DNA from 2 places in the Bradyrhizobium sp. ISRA430 genome. Region 2 is predicted to be linked to the other one. Evidence: predicted binding sites of a transcription regulator. Region 2 holds the regulator's gene; the other holds the start of a gene.

Region 1 (5,930 bases), 3.4 Mb from region 2:
CCGGTGATGTCGCGCCGCGCTCACGCGGGCTTCAAGTTATTTCGCATGCGAAACATCTAACCAAGCCGCGGGCGGTTGTCAAAGGGCCATCGCTATGGCGATGCGGCGCGACAGCCATTCAGAAAAAGGGTCGCGCAGCTATGCACGCGCCGCTCGATCTGCTTGCGCGAGGGCAAGGCTATGCCGCCATAGATCGCCGCGCGCTGCGGTGCCGATGCGACCATGCCGATCAGCATGCCGGCGGCCTCGTCGACGTCATCGAGCGCGATGCGCTGCTTCTTCACCTGGACGCGGAGCCAGTGCGCGAGCGCCCTAACGGTGCGGGCAATGCCATTCTTGTAGAAGTTTGCGGCAAGCTCGGGGAACGCGGCGGATTCCTGCAGCACCATGCGCTGCAACGCCACCACCTCCGGATCGAGCGCGAGATCGGTGCAGGCGAGCAGCGCGGCGCGCAGGCCCGTCTCGATATCGATCTCTTCGTTCGCCTTGAGATGGACGTCGGCGAGCAGCCGCTCGAGCCGGTCCGCGCACATGGCCTCGAACAGCGCGGCCTTGCCCGGAAACAGCCGGTAGAGCGTCCTGGTGGAAATGCCGGCGAGGCGCGCCAGCTCTTCGGTGCTGGTGGCGGCATAGCCGTCGACGGCGAAGGCGTGACGTGCGGCGTCGAACACGATCTGCTTCGTCTCCTCGTCGCTGCGCAGTTGCGGCCGCCCGCGGGGGCGGCATTCCCTGACAGATTTTTCCTGAGCCATGTTTTTACATGATGCCTGTCATTCCATTGACAGTCCCAAAGCTAATCCTATTTTGGAAACCGTCAAGTTTCCTAATTCAGGGGAGCCGGCCATGACCGTCCACACCAGCCCGTCCAAGACCGAATCCGCCGTCGTCCCGACGGGTGCGCTGGAGGGCGTTCTGCCCGCTCCGGCCCCCTCCGCCTTTCGTCAAAAGCTGAACCTTCGCAAGCTGTTGCTGGCAGGGGTGGCGGTTCTCGCGCTGGCGGGGGCGAGCTGGTATGGCTACGACTATTGGACCGTCGGCCGCTTCCTCGTCTCCACCGATGACGCCTACGTGAAGGCCGACAACACCACCATCGCGCCGAAGGTCAGCGGCTATCTCGACCGCGTCCTGGTGGGAGATAACGAGCATGTGAAGGCCGGCCAGGTGCTGGCGCGGATCGACGACCGCGACTTCAGGGTCGCGCTCGACCAGGCCAGGGCCGATGTCGCCGCAGCGAACGCCACGGTGACGAGCAAGGAAGCCCAGCTCGAGGTTCAGCAGGCGGTGATCGCGGCAGCGAAGGCGACGATCGACGTCGACACCGCTGCGAAGACATTCGCAAGCCAGGAGAACAAGCGCTACACCGACCTCGCCGCGACCGGCTATGGCAGCCTGCAGAATGCGCAGCAGGCGCAGGCGCGCGATGCCGGCGCGGACGCCGCGATCCAGCGCGACAATGCCAATCTCACCTCCGCCCTCAAGCAGGTCGATCTCTTGAAGGCCGAGATCGTGCAGGCCAAGGCCGCAGCCGCGCGGGCCGCGGCGATCCAGCAGCAGGCCGAGCTCAACCTCAGCTACACCACGATCGTCTCACCGATCGACGGCGTAATCGGCAACCGCACGCTCCGTGTCGGACAGTATGTGCAGGCGGGAACGCAGTTGATGTCGATCGTGCCGGCCGAGGGGGCCTATGTGGTCGCCAACTTCAAGGAGACCCAGCTCACCCACGTGCGTGCGGGACAGACGGTCGAGATCGAGGTGGACACCTTCCCGGGCCAGATCGTGCACGGTCACGTCGATTCCATCGCGCCAGCCAGCGGCCAGGAATTCGCGCTGCTACCGCCGGATAACGCCACCGGCAATTTCACCAAGGTGGTGCAGCGCATTCCCGTCAAGATCGCGCTGGATGCCAACACCGTGCCCGCGATCGCGCTGCGGCCCGGCATGTCCGTGATCCCGACCATCGCAACACGTTCGAGCGCGCCGACCGCGGATGCGGCGACCGCGCCCAAGGCAAAGATCAAGGCCAAGCTCGTTTCCGGAGGGTCGTGCCATGTCAAACAGCCTCTCAATCTCGACGCCGACAGCCGCAACGCCGGCCGCGACGCCTGATCGCGCCGCCGTTGATCCCGACCGCGCGAGTGCGGCCACCTGGATCGCCGTGCTCGCCGCCATGATCGGCTCGTTCATGGCGATCCTGAACATCCAGATCACCAACGCCTCGCTGCTCAACATCGAGGGCGGCATCGGCACCGGCGCGGACAACGGTTCCTGGATCTCGACGTCGTACCTGATCGGCGAGATCATCGTGATCCCGCTGACCGATTATTTGAGCCGCGTGTTCTCGTTCCGCCGCTACATGCTGGCAAGCGCGACACTGTTCGCCGTCTTCTCGGTCGCCTGTGCCTTCACCCACGACCTGCCGTCGATGATCGCGATGCGCGGCCTGCAGGGCTTTGCCGGCGGCGTGCTGATCCCGATGGCGTTCACGCTGGTCCTGACCAAGCTGCCGAAGCCGCAGCAGCCCATTGGCCTTGCGATCTTCGCGCTGTCCGTCACCTTCGCGCCGGCGATCGGCCCGACCATCGGCGGCTATCTCACCGAGACCTATGGCTGGCGCACCATCTTCTTCGTCAACGTGATCCCGACCGCCGTCATGGTGGCCGCGCTTTATCTGACGCTGGAGCGGCAGAAGATGCAGCTCGGCCTTCTGAGGGAAGGCGACTGGGCCGGCATCGTCACCATGGCGATCGGATTGTCGGCGCTGCAGGCCGTGCTCGAGGAAGGCAACAAGGACGACTGGTTCTCATCGCCCTTCATCGTCAGGCTGGCGGTGATCGCAGCCATCAGCCTCTCGCTGTTCGTCGCGATCGAGCTGTCGATCGAGAAGCCGCTGATCCGGCTGCGGTTGCTGACGCAGCGCAATTTCGGCTTCGGCACCGTCGCCATGACGATGGTCGGCTTCGCGCTGTTCGGTTCGGTCTACATCCTGCCGGCCTATCTTGGCCAGGCGCAGGGCTACAATGCCGAGCAGATCGGCAACGTGTTGGCCTGGACCGGTCTGCCGCAGCTCGTGCTGATCCCGCTGATCCCGAAGCTGATGCAGCGCTTCGACACGCGCTATATAGCGATCACCGGTCTTCTGATCTTCGCCTATAGCTGCTTCATGAACACCGCGATGTCGCCGGACTATGCCGGCGACCAGCTCTGGATCCCGAACATCGTGCGCGCCGTGGGACAGGCCATGGTGCTGACGCCGCTGACGTCGGTTCTCTCCGGCGGCATTGCACCACAGGATGCGGCGGCCGCCTCCGGCATCAGCAACATGTTCCGCAATCTCGGCGGCGCGATCGGCACGGCGACGCTTGCGACCATCATCACCAAACGCGAGCAGTTCCATTCCAACATCATCGGCCAATCCGTCACGCTAGGCCGCGAGGAAGTCCGCGCCCGCATCGCACAGATGACGAACTACTTCATCGCGCATGGCGTGCCCGATCCCAACGCGGCACGCGAGCAGGCGATCATCGCGCTCGGCAAGACCGTCAAGCGCCAGGCGCTGGTGATGGGCTATTCCGACACCTTTGCCGTCATCGGCGTGGTGCTTGTGCTGGCCGCGATCGCCGTGCTGCTGACGCGGCGCGTGAAGGCGGCCGGCGGACCTGCGCATTAGGGGCTTCGGTCCTCCGCATATCCCTGATTGAAAGTTTGCGCGGCCGTCGCACTTGACGGCCTCCTCACTTTATGTTCCTTATTTGTTCCATTCAAGTAAAGGTTGTATCAACGGAGTTGTTTTGGCGATGAGCGATATGCGCAGCGAACGCGAACCAGCCCAGCTCGTAATCCACAATGATGATGACACTCCGGATGAGTTTGTCATCGAGCTGCTCCGCCGGGTTTTCGGCAAGTCGGAGCGTGAGGCGATCGCCCTGGTGACGAGGATTGAGCAAGAGGAAAAAGCCGCCTGCGGACCCTACCCGCAATCCGTCGCCGAAGCGCTGTTCAAATCCGCCCAGCAATACGTTTGCCTCGCACGCCATAGCCTGAAGATCACGCTCGAAGAGATCAAGACGCCATGCGAGCTGTGCGGCAAGCCAGAGGGACAGACAGATGTTCGGCTCGGCAGCCGCACGATCTGGCTGTGCAGCGACTGCATTCGTGCAGCAGACAGCACCTCGGACGAACCGGAAGAAGAGTTCGACTATGCCTGCGACGTTCTGGACTGGCACTTCACCAACGTTCCGCGCAGCAAGCTCGTGACAACGGTCCGCCAGTTTCCCGGCCACATGCGGGCAGACGTCCAGGCGGCCATCGATCGACTGTTCAGCACCGCGATCCGGCTGTACGGCATCAACGAGGATCAACGTTACGAGACTCTGTCGATTTCACGACTTCTCCGCGAAGGGCGCCATGCGCAGGCGCTCGCCCCGCTCCAGTATTTCGATCTTGAGATCGGCGAGAAGAGTCCGGTCAAATGCCTCGACAACGGGCTCTGGCTGTGCGCGCAGGGTGATCTCCGCTATGCCGTGTTGCTCTGTGTACATCGCGAATATAGCCGTGAGAGCGGCATCCGGATCGAGATCGCGGTGCCCTCGGGCTCCGCAGGCGCAGCCCTCGTCCAGCAATGCTTCGGTGAACTGGAAGAGGCCGTGCAAGCCGCACGCACCTATCGCGGCAAGATCCTCTCGCTCGACGCCGATTCCGACTATCGCGGCCGCTCACGCGGCATCACCGTGCACCGCTTGCCGCCGGTCGCACGAAGCGAGGTGATCCTGCCGGAGCAGACCTTGCGGCTGCTCGATCGCAACGTGCTGAATTTCGTCGGCACCCGCGACCAACTGCGCCGGCTCGGACAATCGACGCGCAAGGGCATCTTGTTGTACGGGCCGCCGGGCACCGGCAAGACCCACACGATCCGCTATCTCGCGACACACTTGCCTGGGCATACGACGCTTATAATCACCGCGGAGCAAATGGGCCTTCTGGGCGCTTACATGAGCCTCGCACGTTTGCTTCAGCCCTCGATGGTCGTGATCGAGGATGTCGATCTCATCGCCCGCGACCGCGACGACATGGGCCCCTGCGAGGAGTCCCTGCTGAACAAGCTGCTCAACGAGATGGACGGGCTGAAGGAGGATGCGGACATCCTGTTCGTTCTGACCACCAATCGGCCCGAAGATCTCGAAGGCGCGCTCGCTGGCCGCCCCGGCCGTATTGATCAGGCCATCGAAGTGCCGCTTCCCGACGAGAGCGGCCGCAGCAAGCTGGTCCAGCTCTATGGCAAGGGACTGCCGCTCGAAGACGCGGTCGTCGTTGAGGCCGCCCGACGCAGTGAGGGTACGAGTTGTGCCTTCATCAAGGAGTTGATGCGGCGGCTGGCGCAGGCGAGCCTTGCGCGCGATGGTGGCAACTCCATCATCTCCGCCGACATCGACGAGGCGCTCGACGACATGCTGTTCTCCGGCGGCCGGCTCAATGCGCGGCTTCTCGGCGGCGCGCAGCAGATGGCGGCGGGGTGAAGCCCCGCGGCCACGACCGCCCGGTTGAGCACCCTTTAGAGTGCGCAGGTGAAGCTCGATGCCTCCGTCACCGGGCCGCTCTTGTAGTGCGGCCAGGCCGGCCAGCGGCACAACGGCAGCGCGCGTAGCACCGCGAATGACGGCGCCTCGAGCTTCTGCTCGGTGACCTCGAGATCGCCGGGCGCCTTGCCCTTCTCGACCCAGTCCACCAGCACGCTCAGTATGTCGACATTGGCCGGCGCCCCGGAGCCGACATGGTCGACGCCCGGCGCGGTGTAGAGCCGCGCGAACTCCGCGGTCTCGGACTTGCCGAGCTTGCGCTCGACGCTCTCGAAATAGCGGATACCGGCATACGGGCTCTGCGCATAGTCGGCCATGTGCTCGAGCATGATCAGCCGGCCGCCGCGAGCGCGG
Region 2 (5,930 bases):
TTCACGGGGGAGATGCCCGACATCGCGGAGCTGTTGCCGCGTGCGGCGAAGCACATGCCGCTGTACGCCTTCTCCAATACCAACCAGCCGCATGTGGACTATTTCTCGAAGGAATATGCCGACCTGCTCGGCCATTTCCGCGAGCTGTACCTGTCGTCCAGCATCGGTCTGCGCAAACCGGACGCCGAAGCCTTCGACCATGTGGTGGGCGCCATCGGCGTGCCGGCCGAGCGGATCGTCTTCTTTGACGACCTCGCCGAGAACATCGAAGGGGCGCGGGCGCGCGGACTGACGGCGGTACACGTGACCTCGCCCACCGACGTCGGACATGCGCTGACGGCGCTGGGGATCTGAGGGCCGGCGTTCTGGTGGCTTTGCTTGATCCTGCCGACGTTCACGGGAACCCATCGGCCCGCGACGAGGAACCAAATCACTTTGTGCATTTTTGTGCAGAGTTCCTGGAACGGAATGCCTGATTCCGGACTCTTGAGTTCGTCGGGGATTTCTACATCGGACTGATCGTCGTGTTGGGTAAAGCCTACCTCACCAAGCAAGCCTCTCTCCTGCTCGAATTCGCCAGAACCACGTCGGACTCGGATCTCTCAGCCAAGCTGATTAGCAAGGCCGCCGATCTGAAATCGCAGGCCGATCCCCTGCCCGACAAGGATCAAAGTCCCAACGCGCCCGATGTGGCCAAGGATGCTAGTCGGAACGAGCCGACGGGAGCGGATTGATGTTGACCATGGCCCTTGTTGCTTTCGTTCTTGCGATCGCTGCGCGGGTGCCAGTCTGCAGCGTCATCCAGATCATGTCGCACCGGACCTGAATCCAATCATCTCACAAGCGTAGAAGCCGGCACGATCGTTCGTCCGGACGCCGGGTTTTGCTTCGGCGCACGCGCTCGGCTAGAACCCTTGACGCCGAGACGGTTCGATTTGCCAATCGACTTGCCAAGCAGGAGATTTCGCCCGTGGCCCTGATGCCGGTTTCTGACGCGCTTGCCGCGGTGCTGGCCGGCGTGGAGCCGCTATCCGAAGAGATGATCGCGCTGGAAGGCGCCTTTCACCGCGTACTGGCACGCGACGTCACCGCCCGGCGTACGCAGCCCCCCCAGGCAATGTCGGCGATGGACGGCTATGCCGTGCGCGCGAGCGATGCGGCCAAGGTCGATGCGCAGCTCAGCGTGATCGGCGAGGTCGCGGCGGGCCGGCCGTTCGCGCCAACGCTGGGTGCCGGCGAGGCGGTCCGGATCTTCACCGGCGGCGTGATTCCCAACGGCGCAGATGCCGTCGTGATCCAGGAGGACACGGTCGCGGACGGCAAGCGCATCACGATCAAGGAGGCCGCCGTCGCCGGACGGCATATCCGGCGCGCCGGCGTCGACTTTTCCGAGGGCGACGTGCTGCTACGGGCAGGCGCCCGCCTCACCGAGCGAAGCCTGGCCCTCGCCGCCGGTATGAACCATCCTGACCTTCCCGTCCGCCGCCGCCCGAAGGTCGCAATCCTCGCCACCGGCGATGAGCTGGTGATGCCGGGCACAACACCCGGCCCCGGCCAGATCGTCTATTCCAACGGCTATGCGATCCACGCGCTGGCGCGCCGGGAGGGCGCCGACACGATCGACCTTGGGATCGCCGCCGACACCCTGGAGGCCACCACCGCCGGTATCCGCTCCGCCCGCGAAACCGGCGCCGACGTCCTGATCACGACCGGCGGTGCGTCGGTCGGCGATCACGATCTGGTCCAGCAGGCGCTCAAGGCCGAGGGCATTGCGATGGCGTTCTGGAAGATCGCGATGCGGCCGGGCAAGCCGATGATGCATGGCCATCTCGGCGCGATGCGCGTGATCGGCCTGCCCGGCAATCCGGTCTCGTCTTACGTTTGCGCCTTCCTGTTCATGGTGCCGTTGATTCGCGCGCTTGCGGGCCGTCAGCCCGTTCACCACCGCCGCGAGCGCGCCGTAGTCGGGGGCGAGCTCGCCGCCAACGACATGCGCGAGGACTATCTTCGCGTGCGCCTCGAAGAGCGCGACGACGGCACGCTGGTCGCGGTTCCCGTCAACAATCAGGACTCTTCTCTGCTTGCAAATCTCGCTGCGGCACAGGCACTTCTCGTGCGGCCGCCGTTCGCGCCGAAGGCCGAAGCAGGCGCGCCCTGCGAGGTGTTGCGGCTGCCCGCTTGAACGAGCCGGCCGCGCGTGTTCCGCGAAGTTTATCGTGTTCACGCAAAATTAAGCAGTTGCGGAACACATATCGAACATATAGTGTCCGTTCATGATTTGTTTCGAGCATCTAGCGGTGCGCCGCTAACTTCAGCGTCTCGGAATCGAACGACATCAACCGGGGGATTTGGTCGAGATGTTAACGCGCAAACAATACGAGCTTCTGCGGTTCATCAGCGAACGCCTGAAGGAAAGCGGCGTGCCGCCCTCCTTCGACGAGATGAAGGACGCGCTCGATCTGCGCTCGAAGTCGGGCATCCATCGCCTGATCACCGCACTCGAGGAGCGCGGCTTCATCCGCCGCCTGCCCAATCGTGCCCGCGCCATCGAAGTGATCAAGCTGCCCGAGCTTCAGGCCGCGGCCGGCAATCGGCGCGGCTTCACGCCGAGCGTCATCGAAGGCAATCTCGGTAAGGTACGCGGCTCCAGCGCCCCCGTGGACGAGGGTGAACGTCCGGTCGCTGTGCCCGTGATGGGCCGCATCGCGGCGGGCACGCCGATCGAGGCCTTGCAGACCCGCAGCCACACCATCAGCGTACCGCCGGACATGCTCGGCTCGGGCGAGCATTACGCGCTCGAAGTGCGCGGCGATTCGATGGTGGAGGCCGGCATCCTCGACGGCGACATGGCGCTGATCCAGCGCAACGAGAGCGCCGACACCGGCGACATCGTGGTGGCCCTGATCGACGACGAGGAAGCGACCCTGAAACGCTTCCGCCGGCGCGGCGCCTCGATCGCGCTCGAGCCGGCCAATGCGGCCTACGAGGTGCGCATCCTGCCGCCGAACCGCGTAAAGATTCAGGGCAAGCTGATCGGGCTGTACCGGAAATACTGAGCGTCTTCGGCGAGGCGTGAGCCGATGCAAGTCGCGTGGAGCAATCGACCTCCGCCGCGTGTTGTGCAGCGCCGGTGAATTCAGGATTGATCTCGACGAGCGCAACAGAAGAAAATTCGCACGAGCCTGCTTTGTTCCAAAGGCTCTTGCTCAACGCAGAAAAGATAATGTGATCGGCAGGTCTGCACGCAAGTCGCAGATTTGCCCTCAACATCGCATATCATCGGAGCCTTCCTGATAGAGGCCTGGGCCTCCGGGGGCACGGGTCGCTATCTCTTATGAGGAGCACTTGCGATGTGTGACTACAGCCTGCATGCCGTCGCGACCCGTCCCGCCCAGGTCGGTGAGACGATCGTCACGACAACCTTCCGCGGCACCTCGACGCGCGGCTTCGCTTCGGAAGCCGATCTCTCCGTCGCGGTCTGCCTGCTGCCGGGAACGGAGCTCGCCTTCGCCGACAACGTCCGCTACGACAATCGCTGGATCTGGACGCGCACCATCAACTCCCGCGTCGGCAAGTTCGGCAAAGTCGATCCGCACATTCCCGATCGCCATCATGACGCGATCGAATTCCCCGACGGCAAATATGTGCTGGTGACGCAGCTCGTCGAAGGCCAGCGCGCAACCGTGCTGCAATTGCCGGTGACCCAGCCGGCCGGTGAGCACAAGCCGCAAGTCGCCGCTGACAGGCCGCAGCCGACCGTTACGCGCCTGCCGATCGGCTGACGCGTAATATTTGAGCATGATCTCCGCGCAAACGCATTCCGCGTTTGTCGCGAAGGGAAAAACGCTACACACTTTTCCGGATCATGCGTCAGTCCTCGACCTGAAGGTCGGCCTCCGACGGCGTTGCGTCCCTGGAGCGCGGTGCGGCCGGCCGTGGCGCGAGGTTTGGTTCATAATAGCCATCGCCGGCGATTGCCGGCGACCAGGGGCGATTTGCGCCCCTCGCCCTCACCGCCTGCACCGCAAAGCCGTCGCCGCGGCGCGCGAGCGCCAAGCCGCCCTGGCTCATGAGACGATCCCGGTCGACCACCATCGCCGCACAATCGGGCGGCGCGGGTCTCGCTGTCACCACCAGCGCAGCCCGGCTGCAATCATCCGAGAGCGCATCCACGCGCAGCGCCAGCGCGATCAGGCGGCCGTCGGCGAGCGGGGTCACGCATCCGGATTCGTCGCATGACACGCCGCTACCGAGCGATGCATCACCGGCGCTGCGCGGATCGGCATCGGCCGCAAGCCACTCCTTGGCGAGGAACGCGTCCTTGTTCGCCGCGATGAGATGCAAGCGGCCGTCGCTGCCGCGCACTGCGATGTTACGCCCGTCGCCTGCGATCAGGACGTCCGGCTGGCGCACGGACACCGCCCACACAATCGCTGCGACCAGCACGAGCGCACCGGTCCAGCGCAAGGGCGTGCGCAACAGGCCCATCAGGACGATGCCGATGCTCGCCGCGATCAGCGGGGCGATGCCGAAAGCGGCAATGCGGCCGACCGCGCCCGGAAGATTCGCAACCCACTGCGCGACCACGACCATCCAGTCGATGCCGACACCCATCAGCCACCAGAACACGCCGTCGAGCCCGAACGGCGCTGCGATCAATCCCAACAGCCCGGCCGGCATCACCAGCGCCGAGACCACCGGCATCGCCGCGAGGTTCGCGAGCACACCGAACGGCGTGACGCGGTGAAAGTGGAAGGCGGCATAGGGCGTGGTCGCAAAGCCCGCGATCAGCGAGGCCAGGAACAGCATGGCGATCTCACGGCCGCCCCACAGCGCAATCCGCGCCGTCGCCGAATGATCGGGTGAGGCAAACAGGTTCGGCATGCCGATCTGCACCAGCGCAACCAGCCCAAGCGTTGCCGCAAACGACATCTGGAAGCTCGGATGCACCAGCGCCTCCGGCGCGACCGCAAGCACGATCAGCGCGGCCACCGCCAGCGTGCGGAACGTGATGGCTCGGCGATCGACCATGACCGCGATCAGCACCACTGCGGTCATGAAAAACGATCTTTGGGTCGCGACCTCCGCGCCGGAGAGCAACAGATAGAACGCCGCGGCGACGAGCGCGGCAGCGGCCGACCACTTCTTGATCGGAAAGCTGACGGCCAGACCCGGGATCAGCGCGAGCAATGCGCGGATCGCGAAGAAGACGACGCCGGCGACGACCGCCATGTGATAACCCGAAATCGAGAGCACATGGCCGAGGCCGGAGATGAACATGGCATCGTTCACCGGCGTGGTAATCGCATCGCGCCGGCCGGTGAGCAGCGCAGTGGCGATCGCGCGATTGTCGCCGTCGAGCGTGGCGCGGATGCGCGCATCGATGGCATCGCGCAGCCCCTGCATGAAGGCTGCATAGCGCAGTCGCAAGCCTCCGCCGTCGGGCGGCGCGGAAGCCGTGATCGTACCCATCACGAAGCCGGAGGCGCCGATACCCTGGAAGAACATGTCGCGGGAGAAATCGTAGCTGCCGGGACGCAGGGGCGAGAGCGGCGGCATCAGCCGCGCCTTCAACTGCACGAAGCTGCCGACTTCGGGCGCAGTGCCCTTGCGCACCGAGAGGCGGACGCGTTCGAGCGTGACGTCGCTGCGCTGGGCCTCCATGCCGGTGACGCGCAGCACGAAACGGTCGGTGCGCTCGCGGATGTCGCGGGTCTCGACGAAGCCCGACAACGACACGGAATAGAGCGGCTTTGCCAGCACGGTGTGCGCGATGCGCGCGGTCTTCCAGGTCGCCATGGCAAAACCGGCCGCTGCGGCGGCGACCATGATTGCCACGACAAATAGCCGGCTGCGGCGCAACAGAACGGCGCCAACCATCAGCAGCAAGGCCATGGTCGCGGTCGCCCAGAGCACCGGCTCGTGATCGG

Evidence for each region. Region 2 encodes LexA, which represses DNA repair genes until DNA is damaged. Its sites were predicted from a motif close to TGTTCNNNNTGTGTTCNG; they were not measured.
Region 1: MTX21_RS28835 (ATP-dependent Clp protease adaptor ClpS) is a predicted target of LexA. The motif match lies at 3,743-3,760, and genes of this name have one in related genera.

The regions. Positions count from the first base shown of each region.
Region 1 is NZ_CP094516.1:6,089,502-6,095,431, reverse strand. Features, by position in the region: gene MTX21_RS28850 (TetR/AcrR family transcriptional regulator) at 93-752, opposite strand; gene MTX21_RS28845 (HlyD family secretion protein) at 844-2,109, shown strand; gene MTX21_RS28840 (MDR family MFS transporter) at 2,051-3,670, shown strand; gene MTX21_RS28835 (ATP-dependent Clp protease adaptor ClpS) at 3,798-5,516, shown strand; partial or broken gene MTX21_RS28830 (tannase/feruloyl esterase family alpha/beta hydrolase) at 5,552-5,930, opposite strand, start outside.
Region 2 is NZ_CP094516.1:895,293-901,222, reverse strand. Features, by position in the region: gene MTX21_RS04695 (HAD-IA family hydrolase) at 1-354, shown strand, start outside; gene MTX21_RS04690 (hypothetical protein) at 525-734, shown strand; gene glp (gephyrin-like molybdotransferase Glp) at 971-2,182, shown strand; gene lexA (transcriptional repressor LexA) at 2,358-3,056, shown strand; gene MTX21_RS04675 (hypothetical protein) at 3,351-3,782, shown strand; gene MTX21_RS04670 (ComEC/Rec2 family competence protein) at 3,871-5,930, opposite strand, start outside.